2 regions of the Streptomyces sp. NPDC030991 genome follow, and region 1 is predicted to be linked to the other one. Evidence: predicted binding sites of a transcription regulator. Region 1 holds the regulator's gene; the other holds the start of a gene.
The links. The regulator HspR, encoded in region 1, represses chaperone genes until heat shock. The targets are predictions, from matches to a motif close to TTGAGNNNNNNNNNCTCAA.
Positions count from the first base shown of each region.

Region 2: a site for HspR is predicted at 3,106-3,124, ahead of lon (endopeptidase La). Genes of this name have one in related genera too.

Region 1 is NZ_JBVIFR010000004.1:149,539-158,356, reverse strand. It holds gene dnaK (molecular chaperone DnaK) at 1-347, shown strand, start outside; gene grpE (nucleotide exchange factor GrpE) at 347-1,036, shown strand; gene dnaJ (molecular chaperone DnaJ) at 1,085-2,281, shown strand; gene ACZ45E_RS09420 (heat shock protein transcriptional repressor HspR) at 2,287-2,748, shown strand; gene ACZ45E_RS09415 (fibronectin type III domain-containing protein) at 2,822-3,817, opposite strand; gene ACZ45E_RS09410 (GNAT family N-acetyltransferase) at 3,887-4,405, shown strand; gene ACZ45E_RS09405 (DUF397 domain-containing protein) at 4,415-4,606, opposite strand; gene ACZ45E_RS09400 (DUF397 domain-containing protein) at 4,603-4,803, opposite strand; gene ACZ45E_RS09395 (helix-turn-helix domain-containing protein) at 4,800-5,651, opposite strand; gene ACZ45E_RS09390 (ATP-binding protein) at 5,816-6,397, shown strand; gene ACZ45E_RS09385 (helix-turn-helix domain-containing protein) at 6,540-7,403, shown strand; gene ACZ45E_RS09380 (sugar ABC transporter substrate-binding protein) at 7,616-8,737, shown strand; gene ACZ45E_RS09375 (helix-turn-helix transcriptional regulator) at 8,788-8,818, opposite strand, start outside.
Region 2 is NZ_JBVIFR010000020.1:140,120-148,937, reverse strand. It holds gene ACZ45E_RS31015 (response regulator transcription factor) at 1-511, opposite strand, end outside; gene ACZ45E_RS31010 (spermidine synthase family protein) at 606-1,292, opposite strand; gene ACZ45E_RS31005 (rhomboid-like protein) at 1,533-2,288, shown strand; gene ACZ45E_RS31000 (GNAT family N-acetyltransferase) at 2,304-2,963, opposite strand; gene lon (endopeptidase La) at 3,147-5,561, shown strand; gene ACZ45E_RS30990 (lysozyme) at 5,629-6,450, opposite strand; gene ACZ45E_RS30985 (MarR family winged helix-turn-helix transcriptional regulator) at 6,744-7,244, shown strand; gene ACZ45E_RS30980 (protein phosphatase 2C domain-containing protein) at 7,284-8,072, opposite strand; gene ACZ45E_RS30975 (sensor histidine kinase) at 8,757-8,818, shown strand, end outside.

The DNA of each region.
Region 1 (8,818 bases):
AGTCGCGCAACCAGGGCGAGCAGCTCGTCTACCAGACGGAGAAGTTCCTCGCGGACAACGCCGAGAAGGTCCCCGGCGACGTCAAGACCGAGGTCGAAGAGGCCGTCACCGAGCTGAAGGAGAAGCTCAAGGGCGACGACTCGGCCGAGATCCGCACCGCCACCGAGAAGGTCGCCGCCGTCTCGCAGAAGCTGGGCCAGGCCATGTACGCCGACGCCCAGGCCGCGGGTGGCGCCGAGGGCGCGGGCCCCGACGCCGAGGCGCCGAACATGTCCAAGGACGATGACGTCGTCGACGCCGAGATCGTCGACGACGAGAAGCCCGACGCGAAGGGCGGCGCTGCCTGATGACGGAGGAGACCCCGGGTCTCGGCGGCGAGAGCGCCGAGCAGCCCGACGTCCCCTCCGGCGCCACCGCTGATGACGCCGCGCCGAAGGCCCCCGAGCCCTCCACCCAGGAGGGCCCGGCGGCCCCGGCCGGGGACGCGAGCAAGGAAGCGACGAACGACGTGGCCCTGACGGCCCAGCTGGACCAGGCACGCAGTGCGCTCGCCGAGCGGACCGCGGACCTCCAGCGCCTGCAGGCCGAGTACCAGAACTACCGGCGCCGGGTGGACCGGGACCGCGTGCAGGTCAAGGAGATCGCCGTCGCGAACCTCCTGACCGAGCTGCTGCCCATCCTCGACGACGTCGGCCGGGCCCGTGAGCACGGCGAGCTGGTCGGCGGCTTCAAGTCCGTCGCCGAGTCGCTGGAGACGGTCGCGGCCAAGCTGGGCCTTCAGCAGTTCGGCAAGGAGGGCGAGCCCTTCGACCCGATGGTCCACGAGGCCCTGATGCACTCGTACGCGCCGGACGTCACCGAGACGACCTGTGTGGCGATCCTTCAGCCGGGTTACCGGATCGGCGAGCGCACCATCCGCCCCGCGCGGGTGGCCGTGGCCGAGCCGCAGCCGGGCGCGCAGGCGGGCACGTCCGACGCCGCCGACGCCCCGGAGGCCGAGGCGGAGAAGGAGAGCGGTGGCCCGGACGAGGGCTGACGTGATCCGCGTAATAACTGATGTGAGTGAGGAGGGACGTCGAGGCCGATGAGCACCAAGGACTTCATCGAGAAGGACTACTACAAGGTCCTCGGCGTCCCCAAGGACGCCACCGACGCCGAGATCAAGAAGGCGTACCGCAAGCTCGCCCGGGAGAACCATCCCGACGCCAACAAGGGCAACGAGAAGGCGGAGGATCGCTTCAAGGAGATCTCCGAGGCGAACGACGTCCTGGGGGACCCCAAGAAGCGCAAGGAGTACGACGAGGCACGCGCCCTCTTCGGCAACGGCGGGTTCCGTCCGGGACCCGGCGGACCCGGCGGCGGCTCGTTCAACTTCGACCTGGGCGACCTCTTCGGAGGCGGCGCCCAGGGCCAGGGCGGCGGCGGCTCGGGCGGGTTCGGCGGCGGCATCGGCGATGTCTTCGGCGGCCTGTTCAACCGGGGCGGCGCCGGGGCCGGGACCCGTACCCAGCCGCGCCGCGGCCAGGACATCGAGTCCGAGGTGTCGCTGAGCTTCACCGAGGCCGTGGACGGCGCGACGGTTCCGCTGCGCATGTCGTCCCAGTCCCCCTGCAAGGCGTGCTCCGGCACCGGCGACAAGAACGGCACGCCGCGCGTGTGCCCGACCTGCGTCGGCACCGGGCAGGTCTCGCGGGGCGGCGGTGGCGGTTTCTCCCTCACCGACCCGTGCGTGGACTGCAAGGGCCGCGGCCTCATCGCCGAGACTCCTTGCGAGGTCTGCAAGGGCTCGGGCCGCGCCAAGTCGTCCCGCACCATGCAGGTCCGCATCCCGGCCGGCGTCTCGGACGGGCAGCGCATCCGCCTGCGTGGCAAGGGCGCCCCCGGTGAGCGGGGCGGGCCCGCGGGCGACCTGTACGTAGTGGTTCATGTCGACACGCACCCGGTCTTCGGCCGCAAGGGCGACAACCTCACGGTGACCGTGCCCGTCACGTTCACCGAGGTGACGCTCGGCGGCGAGGTCAAGGTGCCGACACTCGGCGGTCCCGCCGTCACCCTGAAGCTGCCCCCGGGCACGCCGAACGGGCGGACGATGCGGGCCCGCGGCAAGGGCGCGGTCCGCAAGGACGGCACCCGCGGAGACCTCCTGGTGACGGTCGAGGTGGCCGTCCCCCGGGAGGAGGACCTTTCCGACGAGGCCCGCTCGGCCCTGGAGTCGTTCCGCGAGGCGACTGAGGACACCGACGTGCGGGCAGAACTGTTTCAGGCCGCGAAGGGAGCTTGAGAGAGATGGACGGACACCCCGGTCGGCGGCGTACCAACCCGTACGAACTCACCGAGGAAACCCCGGTGTACGTCATCTCGGTGGCGGCCCAGCTCTCCGGCCTCCACCCGCAGACGCTGCGCCAGTACGACCGCCTCGGCCTCGTCTCGCCCGGCCGCACGGCCGGGCGTGGCCGCCGCTACTCGGCCCGCGACATCGAACTGCTGCGGAACGTGCAGCAGTTGTCGCAGGACGAGGGGATCAATCTCGCCGGCATCAAGCGCATCATCGAGCTGGAGAACCAGGTCGCCGCACTCCAGTCCCGGGTGGCCGAGCTGTCGGCCGCCGTGGAGGGTGCCGCCTCGGCCATGCAGCAGCGTGAGGCGGCGGTGCACGCCTCGTACCGCCGTGACCTGGTCCCGTACCAGGAGGTCAAGCAGACGAGCGCGCTGGTGGTGTGGCGGCCCAAGCGGTCGTCGGAGCAGTAGCCGCTCCGCTCGGAACAGGTGAAGGGGCCCGGGGTTCGTGAACCCCGGGCCCCTCTCGCGTGGTGTGGTGTGTTCAGCTCGCGTACGCGTACGCGTAGACGGGGGCCGATTCCCTGCCCTCGTCGTCGACGCTCACCACGTAGAAGGGCCCGGAGTAGACGGGGACACCCACCATCCCGCCGTGGGGGTGGACGGTAGTGAGGAGAGACCAGGCGGCCGGGCCGGGGTAGCTGTGGCCGTAGACGCGGTAGCTCTGGCCCATGTCGCCCGAGGAGGCATCCCACGAGATGGTGACGCGATCCCCGCGGACCTGCGTCATCACTCCGGAGGGCCTGGGTGCCGTGCCCGGCGCGGGCCGCGAGGCGGCCACCGGTGCGGAGACGCCGGAGCGCTGTCCTGACGCGTCGACCGCCTCGACGGTGTAGGTGACGCTCACGCCCTGCGCGGTCTGCGAGTCGGTGAAGCCGGCGCCGTACACGGTCTCCGGTCCGTCCTGGTCCTCCTGCCCCTCCGGCGCGGCCCACACCTCGTAGTGGTCCACGTGGTCCGACGAGGGCTGCCAGCGCACGGTGTTGCCCGCGGTGGTGCCCTGCGCGGTGAGGTCGGCGGGGACGCTCGGCGGTGAGGAGTCCGGGGTCTGCAGGTACCAGTCGTCGATGCCGGGCTCGGACTCGTGTCCGGCGCGGTCGACCGCCCGCACGCTGTAGGCGTACACGTCCCCGGTGGACGGGAGGAAGTCGGTCGTGGCGGTCGCTGTCAGGGGCTCGGTACCGCTGACCAGGGTCCAGTTGTTGTCCTCGACGAGACGCCGGTAGAGCCGGTACCCGGCGAGGTCCTCCTCGGTGTTCGCGTTCCAGCTGACGGCCGCGGTCTCGGTTTCCGGGTCGTACAGCACCTGAAGGCCGGCGGGCGCGGCGGGCGCGGGGTCGTCGGCGTACGCCGTGCCGGTGCCGGTGCCGGTGCCGGGGAGGTGCGGGGCCGCGGACGCGGAGGCCGTGGTGGCGCCGAGCAGGACAGCGGCGCCGAGGGCGAGGGTGGCCGCGATGCGGCCGGATCTGCGTAAGGTCATGCCCGGTACGACAACTGGCACCCCGGCCGGGTTGTGCGGCCCCACCGGTCCATGCCGGAGGATGGACCCATGACCGAGATCCGCACCCCCCGCCTCCTCCTGCGCCGCTGGCTGCCCGACGACGACCTGGCACCGCTCGCCGAGATCCAGTCCGACCCGTCGGTGATGCACCGCATCGGCGACGGCGCCCCGCGCTCCCTCGACGAGACCGCCGAGGACATCGAGCGCTGGGAGGAGGAGTGGGACGACGAGGGCTTCGGCCTCTTCGCCGTCGAACTCCTCGGCTCGGGCGAACTGGTGGGCGCGGTCGGCCTGTACGTCCCCGACGCCCCGCCGAAGCTCGCGGGCCACATCGGCATCCAGTGGCGGCTCGGCCGGGTCTTCTGGGACCAGGGCTACGCCTCGGAGGCGGCCCAGGCCACGCTGGAGTTCGCCCTCCAGGACCGCGGCATCGACCGGGTCGTCGCGGCCACCGCCCCGGACGACTCGCCCTCGGCGAAGCTGCTGCACAAGCTGGGGATGGGCTTCACCGGCGAGGACGGGGGCCTCCGGCTCTACGCGATCGACCTCACCGAGTACGCGGGCTGACCACCCGGGTCAGCGCCCGGCGACCGCACCCGCGAGAAACCGGGCCCAGGCGGGGCCGCCCACGGTGAGCCGGGCCCTGGCCGGGCTCTTGGAGTCGCGGATATGGGCGGTGCCGGGGGTGTGGGCGACCTCGACGCAGTCGGGATCGCTGCTGCCGCTGCTGTAGCTGCTCTTGAACCAGACCAGTTCGGACGGGTTCACAGGTCCTCCAGGAAGCGGGTCCAGGCAGGGCCGCCGACGGTGAACCGGGGTCCCGCCGGGCTCTTGGAGTCACGGATGTGGGCGGCGCCGGGCGTGTGGGCGACCTCGACGCAGTCGGCCTCGCTGCTGCTACTGCTGTAGCTGCTCTTGAACCAGACCAGTTCGGACGACTCCCCGACTGAGACCTTGCGGATCATGTCTCTCCCAGCACTTGCTCAATGAAGGCCAGCGACTCTCCTGGCGTGAGAGCTTGGGCCCGGATCATGCCATACCGTAGTTCGAGGATACGGAGCTGTTTGGCCTCCGTGACCGGCCGCCCGCCGAATGCTCCCTCGGAGCGCCCCACGGCCGTCCCGTCCTTGAACTTCAGCACCTGCAACTCGCCCTGCATCCCGGCATGTTCCTCACGCGCTGTCGGCATGACCTGGATGGAAACTGCTCGCAACTGTCCCAGGTCAAGCAGGTGTTCGAGCTGCCGACGCAACACCATCCTGCCGCCGAGCGGGCGCCTGAGCGTCACCTCTTCCTGGACGAAGCTGAGCGCGGGAGCCGGGCAGCGCTCGAAGACGGTCTTCCTGGCTTGCCGGGCAGCGACGGCCCGTTCGATGGCGGCGGGCTCGTAGGCGGGCAGCCGCATCTCGAAGAGCGCACGCGCATACTCGGGCGTCTGTAGCAGCCCGTTCACATTGTGGTTCTCGTACACCGCGAGCTCAACCGCCCGCGCCTCCATCCCGGCGATGTCCCGAACCTTCTTCGGGTACCGAACCTCCGCCACATCCATCTTCATCGCCTTGATGAACCCGCCCGCCCCCAACACCTCGTCGGCCTTGTCGAGGAACTCCGGGCGCGGGATCCTCGACCCGCTCTCCACCTTGTAGACGATCCCCTCCCCGTACCCCATCGTGGCCGCCAGCTCCGGCACCCGTAGCCCCATCGCCTCGCGCCGCGCTCTCAACTGGCGCCCCACCAGGGCGATCACGGCCGCACCCTGCTCGTCGCCGGGCTCGATCTCCCAGCCGTCACCGTCCGTCGCCGTCTCCGTCATCCCGCGCCCCTCCAGTGCACCGATCCCCGCCCGTGTCCCGTCAGCGTCCGTACCCCCACGCCCCGCTGGACAGCCTGTACAGCCCTGGACAAACCATGGACAGTCGCCGTACGTGACGGGCATGTCACTGGTGAGCGTACGAGGCGATGGCCACGCTGAGTGACGTGAACCAGAAGACCGCCGAACTTCCGCGCCCCGCGACCCACTTCACCGTGCAGCTCTCCTCCACGCCCCGCGGAGCCCGCCTCGCCCGCCTGCTCGCCGTCGAACAGCTCCGGGCCTGGGGCCTACCCCTCGAACTCGACGCGGCGGCGCACGTCGTCGCCGAGCTGGCCACGAACGCCGTCACCCACGCCCGGCTGCCCGGCCGCGACTTCCGGCTCAGCCTCTACGTCACCGGGGGCGCCCTGCGCGTCGAGGTGGCCGACGCGTGCGGCGACGCCCTCCCGGAGCCCCAAGTGGCGGCGCCCGACGCCGAGTCGGGCCGGGGTCTCGTCCTGGTGGCCGCACTCACCGACCGCTGGGGCATCGTCGCGGGGCCGAGCCCCCGCAAGACGGTCTGGGCCGAACTCGATCTCGTACGGCGGCCGGTGACCAGGAACCCGTGCGCCGGTGGCATGGACGACACCACCAAAGGAACGACTGAGAGGGAAAGAACCCGGACCAAGCCCCTCCCCACCTCCCGCGACAGCGTCCGCGAGGCCGCCCGCGACTCCTCCCGGGGCCCGGCCGACACGGTCGGGTGAACATCATCAACTCAGCTTGCGCCACGCCCGGTTGCGGCCTCTACGCTCACCGCGACAGATCAACCCAGACATACGTCGGCCCCCGGCCGGGACTAGCGATCCCGATCGAGGGCCTGACCACCGAGGAAGTAGACCCTTCCTGATGGATACCCAGAACCCTAGCGCGCCTTCGCGCGCCCAGTCCGGCGTTGCCACCAACAACCCCCCGGACGGGTACGGCATCGCTCACGAGAACGCCCGCCACCACACCCGGTTCACGGTCATCGGCAACCACCTCGCCCAGCACCGCGAACTCTCCGGCCTCGCGATCGGCCTCGCCGTCCACATCCAGTCCCTCCCGGCCGGGGCCCGCGCCGACGTCAGGACGCTCGCCGCCCGCTTCCCGGAGGGCACCACCCGGATCGCCGCCGCCCTGCGCGAGCTGGAACACCACGGCTACCTGCGGCGCGAGCGCCGACGCACCCCCGACGGGCGGGTCCGTACGCGTACGGTCTCCTGCAACAAGCCGGGCGCCTCCGCCGCGCATCCGGAGGGGCCGAAGTCGGAGTCCCAGCCGAAACCGGAGTCGAAACCGAAGCCGAAGCCGCCGCGCCCGCTCGCCGTTCCTCACCCGGAACACACCCCAGGGCCCGGAATCCTGGAGGCCGCCACCGACGTCCTGGCCGGACTCCACCGCGCCGACGCCCGTCTCGCCCTCTCCGCCCGCGACGTCGAACGCCTCGCCCCCGGCGTCGTCGCCTGGCTGGAGCGGGAGCTGACGCCCGCCGCCGTGCATCACGCCCTCACCCGCGAGCTGCCCGATGACCGCCCCATCCGCAGCCCGGCGGCCCTCGTCGCGCACCGCCTGATGGCCGGCCTGCCGCCCTGGCCGCCCGCGTCCCGGCGCCCCGCCCTGCCGCCACCACCCGCCCGGCACCCGCTCCAGAACTGCGACAGCTGCGACCGGGCCCACCGCTCCCTCGAACCGGGCCTCTGCCCGGCCTGCCGCCCCGCACCGCAGATCTGACGGAGTCCGACGGAGTCTGACGGACTCTGACGCCAAGGGTGTTACCGCCGGGTACACATGTCCGTTATTCGCCGTATCTGGCTTCATGTGGGGAAGTAACGGATGCGGTTTCGTTGCGGTGTCGCTTCATCTCTTGACGCGACTTGGGCGGCCGAGTTGGCTTCGAGCCACCTCGGCCGCACCGTCGCGGCCACGTCAGGGAGGTATCCGTAATGAACACGCGAATGCGATGCGCCGCGCTTGCCGGCGCCGCATCCGTCCTAGTGGCCTCGGTCTCGGCCTGCGGTGGTGTGCTGCCCGGCGGGGACAGTGACACCAGCGCGCCCGTGCGCAAGGGCAACGACGTCAAGATCGGTCTGCTGTTGCCGGAGAAGGAGACCGCTCGCTACGAGAAGTTCGACTACCCGCACATCAAGAGTGAGATAGCGAGACTGACCGACGGGCGGGGGCAGCTGGAGTACGCCAACGCCGGTCAGGATGCCGAGTTGCAGAACCGGCAGGTCGACCAGATGATCTCCAAGAAGGTGGACGCGCTGATCGTCGACGCCGTCGACGCGAAGGTGATCACCGCCGCCGTGCAGCGGGCCAAGGACGCGGGCATCCACGTCATCGCGTACGACCGTCTCGCCCAGGGCCCCGTGGACGCGTACGTCGGGTTCGACAACGGGCTCGTCGGCCAGACCCAGGGCAAGGAGCTCGTCCAGGCCCTCGGTGACAAGGCCACCAAGAGCGCCAAGGTCGTCATGATCAACGGATCGCCGACCGACCCGAACGCCATCGACTTCAAGGAGAGCGCCCGCGCGGAACTGGCGGACGCCGTCACCATCGCCAAGTCCTACGACACGGTCGCCTGGAAGCCGCAGAACGCCAAGGCCAACATGGAACAGGCCATCGCCACGATCGGCGCCGCCAACATCGCGGGGGTCTACTCGGCCAACGACGGCATGGCGGGCGGTGTGGTCGCGGCGCTCAAGGAGGCCGGGGTCACGAAGATGCCCCCCATCACCGGTCAGGACGCCGAACTGGCGGCAGTGCAGCGGATTCTGACGGGCGATCAGTACATGAGCGTCTACAAGCCGTACCCCGAGGAGGCCGCGACGGCCGCCGAGATGGCGGTGCGGGTCGCGCAGGGCCGGACCATCGAGTTCGAGGCGCTCGCGATGGACAGGACCGACAGCCCGACGACGAAGCAGGTCCGCACGGCGAGCGTCAGCGTCGTCGCCCTGACCCGCGACAACATCAGGCAGACCGTGATCAAGGACGGGATCTTCAAGGTGAAGGAGATCTGCACGGCGAAGTACGCGCAGGCGTGCGCGGAGGCGGGCCTCAAGTAGCCCCCGCCGGTCAGCAGTAATCCCCGCCGGTCAGCAGTAGTCCCTGCCGGTCAGCGCTCCTGGGTCAGGATCCCCGATTGT
Region 2 (8,818 bases), on a different contig from region 1:
CCTCGCTGCGGACCCGGACCCGGCGCTGTGCGTGGTCGATCTCCAGCTCGCCGAGGCGCAGGATGCCGCTGCGGGGCGTCGCTGCGGCGATCGCCGCCCGCTCGACCCGGCGCAGGAGCACGTGGACCCGCGCCGCCAGTTCCCGCATGGAGAACGGCTTGGTCATGTAGTCGTCGGCGCCGACGCCGAGCCCGACGAGCATGTCCGTCTCGTCGTCGCGTGCCGTCAGCATCATGACCGGGACCGGCCGCTGTGCCTGCACGCGGCGGCAGACCTCGAGCCCGTCGAAGCCGGGCAGCATGATGTCGAGGATCAGCAGGTCGGGCTGCCATGCCTCGGCCGTGTCGACCGCCGCCGGGCCGTCCTGTGCGGTTTGCACGAGGAATCCCTCGGCCCGCAGCCGGGCGGCGATGGCGTCCACGATCGTCGGGTCGTCCTCGACGACCAGAACCCTTCGCTGGGCGCCCGGGGTCGCCGTGCTGCCGTTCTGGGAGGTGTGTGTCTGCTCCATCGCCCCGCCCCTGAATGCGCGCCGTCCTGACGCGCTTGACGCTTGAATGATCTGGGTTTCGAACGTCAGCGTACGGGGAGTTACCGCCGGTCGGCTACGCGGCCCGTACTGCGAGGTGCACCACGTCGGGTACGCCTCGGACAACCGGGATCTCTTCGGTGCGGACCGCCCGGAATCCGGCATTCCGCAAGGTTCCTTCGAAATTTGCGGACGGCTGTGCGGACCAAACGGCCAGCACGCCACCGGGGTTGAGGCGGGCGTGGCAGGCGGCGAGTCCTGCGGGGGAGTAGAGGCTGCCGTTGTCCTCGGTGACGGTCCAGTCCGGCCCGTTGTCGATGTCCAGGCAGAGCGCGTCGTAGGTGTCGGCCGTCTCGTGCAGGTGGCGCACCAGGTCGGCTTCGGCGATGCAGGTGCGGGGGTCGGCGAGGGCGTCGGCGGTGAACGGTCCGAGCGGGCCGTCCCGGTGCCAGGCGATGACGGCCGGTTCGCGTTCGACGACGGTGATGCGGCCCCAGCGGGGCTCGGCGGCGGCGTGGGCCAGCGAGAACCCGACGCCGAGGCCGCCGATGAGAAGGCTCGGTCCGGGCCTCTCGGGCGGGAGTTGGGTCAGCGCCGCGTCGATCAGCAGCCGCTCCGAACGGCCGTCGGACGTGTCCATCAGGAACGTGCCGTTGGCGATGATCTGGAGCAGATCGCCGTGGCGGCGCAGGACGACCTCGCCGTAGGGGCCGGTGCGGCGGTCCAGAACGGTGGGTGACTCCGGGCGGAAGGTGTCGGGCATACGGCCATTCTTCTCAGGACGACGATGCATGGCGAAGGAGTTCCGGGACATGAGATCCGGGTGGGCGACGGGGTTGGTCGAGGCGGACGCGACAGCCGCTCAAGAGGTTGCTGTGAATCCCGTCACATGTGATGGTCGCGGCGGACGGAAATGCCGGTCGGGCGCGAAGTCTGCGGTAGATCTGCTGGTGTCGCCGACGCCGGTCCTCGGGCCCTGATCCGTACGAAAGAGGGACCGCACGTGAGAACAGACGTGCCGGCCGACGCCGCGACGGCGTCCGCCCCCGAGGTACGGGAACCGCACCGGCTGACCGGCATCCCGCCGCAGCCGGGGCCCCCGGCCCTGGAGAGCGGGCCGTGCCGGCGCCCGGTCCGCCTCCGCCCCTGGCGACTGCTGCCGACCCCGGCCGGAACGCCCTTCACCTTCGCCTACGCCGTCGTCCTCGTCGCCACCTCGCTCTTCACGGAGTTCGCCGCCCCGGACACGGTCGCGGCCGCGCTCCAGGCGTCCAGCACCGACGTCGCGCATCTGGCGCGGTCGCCGGTGCTCGCGCTCGTCGCCAGCGCGCTGTGGATCGTGGGCGGTGTCACGTCACCGTTCGCCCTGGCGTTCGTGATCGTCCTGAGCGCCCTGGAGCGGCGTACGGGCGGGCTCCGCACGGCCGGTGTCTTCGTGCTCGGCCATGTCCTCGCGACCCTGGCCACCGAGGTGCCCGTGGGGCTGTCCGTGATGGCCGGCCACCTCCCCGACAGCTCGCTGCACCGCCTCGACTACGGCGTCAGCTTCGGCGTCGCCGCGAGCATCGGCGCGCTGGCCGGACTGCTCGCGCGCCGGCCCCGCTGGCTGGTGCTCGCCGCCGTCGGGGCGATGCTGACCGAGGACCTGATCGCGTTCACCGACCCCCTGGCGAGCTGGGGCCACATTCTGGCCCTGGGCATCGGCATCACGACCTGGCCGCTGCTGCGCCGTCGCGGCGGTACGGCGACGGCCGCCTGAAGTGCTGCGGGGCGCTCAGCCCGCGCGGCCCCTGTGCTTGGCGTTCGTCAGCGGGGCGACGGTGTGCCAGCCCACCGACTCGTACAGGTGGCGTCCCTCGGGGGTGCAGGCGAGCACGGCGCGGGTGGCGTTCTGGGCATAGGCCGCCGCGTGCAGCGTGGTCATGACGACCGTGCCGAGGCCCTTGCGGCGGTGGTGCTCGGAGGTCTCGATCTGGTCGACGACGGCGCTCGCGCCGGCCACGGCGACCTGGCCGCGCGCGGCGAACGACCCGTCCGCGTCGGTGATCAGGACCCGGGTGACGTCACCGCGGCGCCAGGTGTGCAGACGGTGGCCCGGCGGGACGGACGGCTCGGCGGTGCGGGCCAGGGCCGTGGCCATCAGGAAGTCGTCCGAGCCGTACGGCTCCCATTCGGGGCCGAGCCACGGCAGGACACGCTCCGGGTCGGCGAAGACCTTGAGGTGGAAGGCGCGGGCCTGCGTCGACCCGGCGACCTTGCGGACGTCCTCCTCGCGCACACCCTCGTTCACGGCGCCCAGGACGTGGCGGCCCGGCTGCTCCGCCAGGCCCACGTGGACCGTGTACCCCCAGGGCTCGACGAGCGGCGGCGCCGCCCCGCGCGAGACGACCCAGCCGTCGACCCAGTCCCGTACGAGATCGTCGTCGCCCGCCATGCGCACTCTCCCTAACCTGTGGAGCGGCCCGCTGTAATAGTTGCTCCCCGGGCTCGTACCTTACGGAGCGGGCGTCCGGGGGCGACAGAGGTGATCGCTCAGAGCGAACGCGCGGCGGGGAACATTCGGAGGCGGCGAAGCATTGAGTCGATGTAGCTCAACTTGACTGCCGAAGGGGAGATCATGGCTTCGACGTCCACACCGCTCACCTTGCCCGTGCTGCCGCTCGACGACGAGGTCGTGCTGCCCGGCATGGTGGTGCCCTTGGACCTGAACGACACGGACGTCCGCGCCGCGGTGGAGGCCGCTCAGGCCGCCGCCCGCTCCAGTGGGGACAGCAAGCCGAAGGTGCTGCTTGTTCCACGCATCGACGGCACGTACGCGAACACGGGTGTGCTCGGCACCGTCGAGCAGGTCGGACGCCTCGCCGACGGCGACCCCGGCGCCCTGATCCGCGGCCGCGGCCGCGTACGGATCGGCGCCGGCACCACAGGACCCGGCGCCGCCCTGTGGGTGGAGGGCCTGACCGTCGAGGAGGAGGGCCCCGAGCAGCCGCTGCCGGGCGCCGTCGCCGAACTGGTCAAGGAGTACAAGGCGCTCGCCACCAACTGGCTGAAGAAGCGCGGCGCCTGGCAGGTCGTGGACCGCGTCCAGCAGATCGACGACGTGTCCGTCCTCGCCGACAACTCCGGGTACTCGCCCTTCCTCACCACCGAGCAGAAGCTCGAACTCCTGGAGACCGCCGAGCCCGTCGCCCGCCTCAAGCTCGCCACCGAGCAGCTGCGCGAGCACCTGGCCGAGCAGGACGTCGCCGAGTCGATCGCCAAGGACGTACAGGAAGGCGTCGACAAGCAGCAGCGGGAGTTCCTGCTGCGGCGCCAGCTCGAAGCGGTCCGCAAGGAGCTGCGCGAGCTCAACGGCGAGGCGGAGGGGGAGGAGTCCGACGACTACCGCGCCCGCGTCGAGGCCGCCGACCTGCCCGAGAAGGTCCGCGAGGCCGCGCTCAAGGAGGTCGAGAAGCTGGAGCGGTCCAGCGACCAGTCCCCCGAGGGCTCGTGGATCCGCACCTGGCTCGACACCGTCCTCGAACTGCCGTGGACCGAGCGCACCGAGGACGAGTACGACATCAGGGGCGCCCAGGAGATCCTCGACGCCGAGCACTCGGGCCTCGCGGACGTGAAGGAGCGCATCACCGAGTACCTGGCCGTGCGCAAGCGGCGTTCCGAGCGCGGGCTCGGTGTCGTCGGCGGCCGGCGCGGCGGCGCCGTCCTCGCCCTCGTCGGGCCGCCCGGCGTCGGCAAGACCTCCCTCGGCGAATCGGTGGCGCACGCCATGGGCCGCAAGTTCGTCCGCGTCGCCCTCGGCGGCGTCCGTGACGAGGCGGAGATCCGCGGCCACCGCCGTACGTACGTGGGCGCCCTGCCGGGCCGCATCGTGCGCGCCATCAAGGAGGCCGGGTCGATGAACCCGGTCGTGCTGCTCGACGAGATCGACAAGGTCGGCTCCGACTTCCGCGGCGACCCCGCCGCGGCCCTGCTCGAAGTCCTCGACCCGGCGCAGAATCACACCTTCCGCGACCACTACCTGGAGGTCGAACTCGACCTGAGCGACGTCGTCTTCCTGGCCACGGCGAACGTCCTGGAAGCCATCCCCGAGGCGCTGCTCGACCGCATGGAGCTGGTGCGCCTCGACGGCTACACCGAGGACGAGAAGGTCGTCATCGCCCGCGACCACCTGCTCCCGCGCCAGCTGGAGCGGGCCGGTCTGGAGAAGGACGAGGTCACCCTCGACGAGAGCGCGCTGCGCAAGCTCGCCGGCGAGTACACCCGGGAGGCCGGGGTCCGGAACCTGGAGCGCGCCGTCGCCCGGCTGCTCCGCAAGGTGGCCGCCGAGCACGAACTGGGCGAGCGCGAGCTGCCGTTCACGGTGACCGACGCCGAGTTGCGCGCTCTCATCGGGCGCCCGCACCACGTGCCCGAGTCCGCGCAGGACCCGGCCGAGCGGCGCACCGCGGTGCCGGGTGTCGCGACCGGGCTCGCCGTGACCGGCGCCGGGGGTGACGTGCTCTACGTGGAGGCGTCCCTCGCCGACCCGGAGACGGGCGCGGCCGGACTGACCCTCACCGGCCAGCTGGGCGACGTCATGAAGGAGTCGGCGCAGATCGCGCTCTCCTTCCTGCGCTCGCACGGCGCGGAGCTGGAGCTGCCCGTCGCCGACCTGAAGGAGCGCGGCGTGCACATCCACTTCCCGGCCGGTTCCGTGCCCAAGGACGGGCCGAGCGCGGGCGTCACCATGACGACCGCCCTGGCCTCGCTGCTGAGCGGACGCCTGGTCCGTACGGATGTGGCGATGACCGGCGAGGTGTCGCTGACCGGCCGTGTGCTGCCCATCGGCGGCGTCAAGCAGAAGCTGCTCGCCGCGCACCGGGCCGGCATCACGACGGTGATCATCCCGAAGCGCAACGAGGCGGACCTGGACGACGTCCCGGCCGAGGTCCTGGAGAAGCTGGACGTGCACCCGGTGACCGATGTCCGCCAGGTGCTGGAGCTGGCCCTCGCCCCGGCCTCGGCGGAGCTGGAGGTCCCGGTCGCTGCGTGACGGACGCGACCGGCGGCCAGGAGGCCCGGGCCCCTCACGGGGTCCGGGCCTCCCGCGCGCTGGGCGGTCAGCCGTTGGCGAGCGCCTGGACGCGGTCGTACGCGCCGTTGAACTTGTTGTGGTCACCGACCGTCGGCCCCGACGACGTGTACTGCCAGATCGTCTGCACGCCCCAGCCGGCGGGCAGGGCGCCCACGGTCGAGGCGTACCGGGCGATCCACAGCGGGTTGGTGGAGCCGAACGCGGCGGAGTCGCCGGTGCACTGGGTCCACCAGCTGGTGGCCGTGTAGATCACGGCGTCCCGGCCGGTGCGCGCCTTGTACTGGTTCACGAAGTCCCGGATCCACGTGACCATCCCGGCGGCCGTCTTGCCGAAACAGGCGTCGCCGTACGGGTTCCACTCGATGTCCAGCACGCCCGGCAGCGTCCTGCCGTCCTTCGACCAGCCGCCCCCGTGGTCCACGAAGTAGTTCGCCTGCGTGGCACCGTTCGTGGTGTCCGGGGTCGCGAAGTGGTACGCGCCACGGATCATGCCCACGTTGTACGAGCCGTTGTACTGCTGGGCGAAGTACGGGTTGGTGTAGTACGTGCCCTCGGTGGCCTTCGTGTAGGCCCATTTCACGCCGCTGCCCCACAGGGTCGACCAGGCCACGTTGCCCTGGTGGCTGCTGACGTCGACGCCCTCGGTCTGGGTGACCCTGCCGACCGGGCCCTGGCCGGTGTCGCCGTCGTGCTCGGCCACGCCCATGCCCATATGGGCATCGCCCCGGGCCGGGACGTCGGCGGCCTGCGCGGCGCTCGGCAGGGCGAGGAGGAGGGAGAGGGCGGCGAGCAGGGCTCCGGCGGTGAAGCCCCTGCGGCGGATCGTTCCGGGTCTGTGCACGGGCATTGCATGCCTCCATGAAGGCCGTGGGGGACCAGCGCGGCGCTGATCGGGGACCTGTGCTGGGTGTGCGACCTGTCGGCATGCCACTCGGGGCCACTCGTGCGACGCTTCGGACCCTGCTGCTATGGACATGCCATGCATGAAGCTACGCATGTAGACCTCGGGGAGGGAAGAGGGACCGGATGCTGCCGATGGTCTACTCCTGCGAAATACTGACCGAGCTGCGGTAATGGCGGCGATTGGCGAAAACTTTCAGAACAGGGAAACCCGGGGTAACTCTGGCCATGGGTGCTGACGTGCACGAAGACGGGAACGGCGAGCGGCGGACCGCCGGACGTGACACGAATTCCGGCGCCACGCCGAGTGGTGTGGACCAGGAATTCCTGTCGCTGGAACGGGAGTTGACGGTCTTCCTGCGTCGCGCCCGGGCCTCCTCCGGCGAGATGGCCCGCGAGGTCCACCCCGATCTGGAACCGGCCGCGTACGGGCTGCTCGTGCGCCTGGAGGAGTGCGGCGCGCAGCGGGCCACCGAACTCGCCGCGTACATCGGCGTCGGCAAGGCCACGATGAGCCGCCAGCTGCGCGCCCTGGAGGAGCTCGGCTTCGTCGACCGCGAACCCGACCCGGCCGACGGCCGCGCCTGGCTCATCTCCCTCACCGAGCGGGGCCGCGTCGACTTCGGCCGGGTCCGGGAGGCTCGGCGCATGCGGTACGTCCGGCAACTGGCCGGGTGGGACCGGCTGGAGGTGGCCGAACTGGCCCGGCTTCTGCATCAGTTGAACGCGGGGGCGGAGTAGGCGGGCCCGGAGCCGGGGGCGGGGCTCGGGCCCGGGGCGTCACAGTTCCGCGTAGGCGATGCTCGCGTCGTCGTGCGTCTTGCCGCGCCGCAGATACGTCCGGGCCTGCGCGTCCGCGTCCTCCAGGGCGCGGACCCGGGCCACCACCGCCTCCGCCCCCTCCTTGCGTATGAGCGCGAACAGGTCGCTCCAGTCGCCCTGCCGGAACTTCTCCACCCACCGCGTCACCCCGTCGGTCAGCGCGGCGAGCGCCCGGACCCGGGCGCGGGGGAGGGTGCCGGTCACGGCGCGGGCCGCCACCGCCGGGTCGGCGGCCGCCGTGAAGAAGCCGCCCTCCCTGTTGCGTACGGTCGCGTCGGCCACCTCGGCCGAGACCAGGGACGAGCGCGGGAGCAGGTCGAGGCGGTCGTCGAGCAGCGCCGTCACCGCCCCGTCCGGCGCCTCGACGAGCAACGCCGAGTCGGACAGCACCAGATACTCGACCTGCTCCGCGTCCCAGCGGGCGAGGACGACGGTTGCCTGCGGAGTGCGCAGGTGAGAAAGGTCACAGGTTGAGCGGTGGGCGTCGGCGGTACGGGTGATGGCCGCCGCAAGGATGTCACCCAACGTCATATCCCGCCGCGAAGTGGACAGTTCGGCCAGGGCCCCACCGAGCCGGGCCGTGAACCAGGGAACGGAATGCAGACAGCCGTACGCGTTCGGCGGTGGCGTGACACCGTCGAGGACGACCAGTGATCCGCCCTGCCCGCAGGCCGGAACCGCTACCGAGGCGTAGTCCTCGTTCGGACGGTCGGGGGCGCCGGGTTCGGTGGTCAGTTCGATGCGCATTCGGCCAGTCTGCACGAGGGCCGCGCGGGACCGGACGATCCGCGCGGGTTGGTATGTACCGGCTGGTGAGGCGCCTGTTTTGGGGCGGAATGATCAACTCCGCCGAAGCGCGGCGGGGCATCTTGCCAAAGCCTGTGAAAGACGTCCAACCGGCACGCCGTGGGCGCGTCGCCCCGGCGCCGGGGGAACTTGCTCCTCAACTCCCGCTCGATGTTCACTCCTTCGGGTGGCGGGCAAGGTGATGTGCGCCCCCTGCTCACCGGCGCTGGAATGGTCAGGAGCCATGCCAGAGGGGCGCGTGGGTTGACAGACCGTCACCTGCGACCATGGGTAGTGACGAGTCAGGAATGCGAGCACCAGGTGCGGAACACCTCCGGCGGTAACGAGGCCAGTGGGACGGGTGGGCCGGATGGTGCGGGTGGCTTGGAATCGGCGGCCCTGAACACGGGCCCGCGCCAGTCGCCCCCGACCGGCACCGCACCCCGGCCGACCCCCACCGGAACCCCGCCGCAGGCATCTCCGACCGGAATCCCGTCGCAGGCCGCCCCGGGTGGAAGCGCCCCGCGATCGGCCCCCGCCGGGAGCGCGTCCCAGCCCGCCTCCGCCACGAACACCCCGCAGTCGACCCCGGTGGGCAGCGCCCCGCAGCCGGTCCCGGGTGGGAGCACCCCGCAGTCGACCCCGGTGGGCAGCGCCCCGCAGCCCGTCCCGGGCGAGGGCGCCCCGCAACCCGCCCCCGCGGGCAG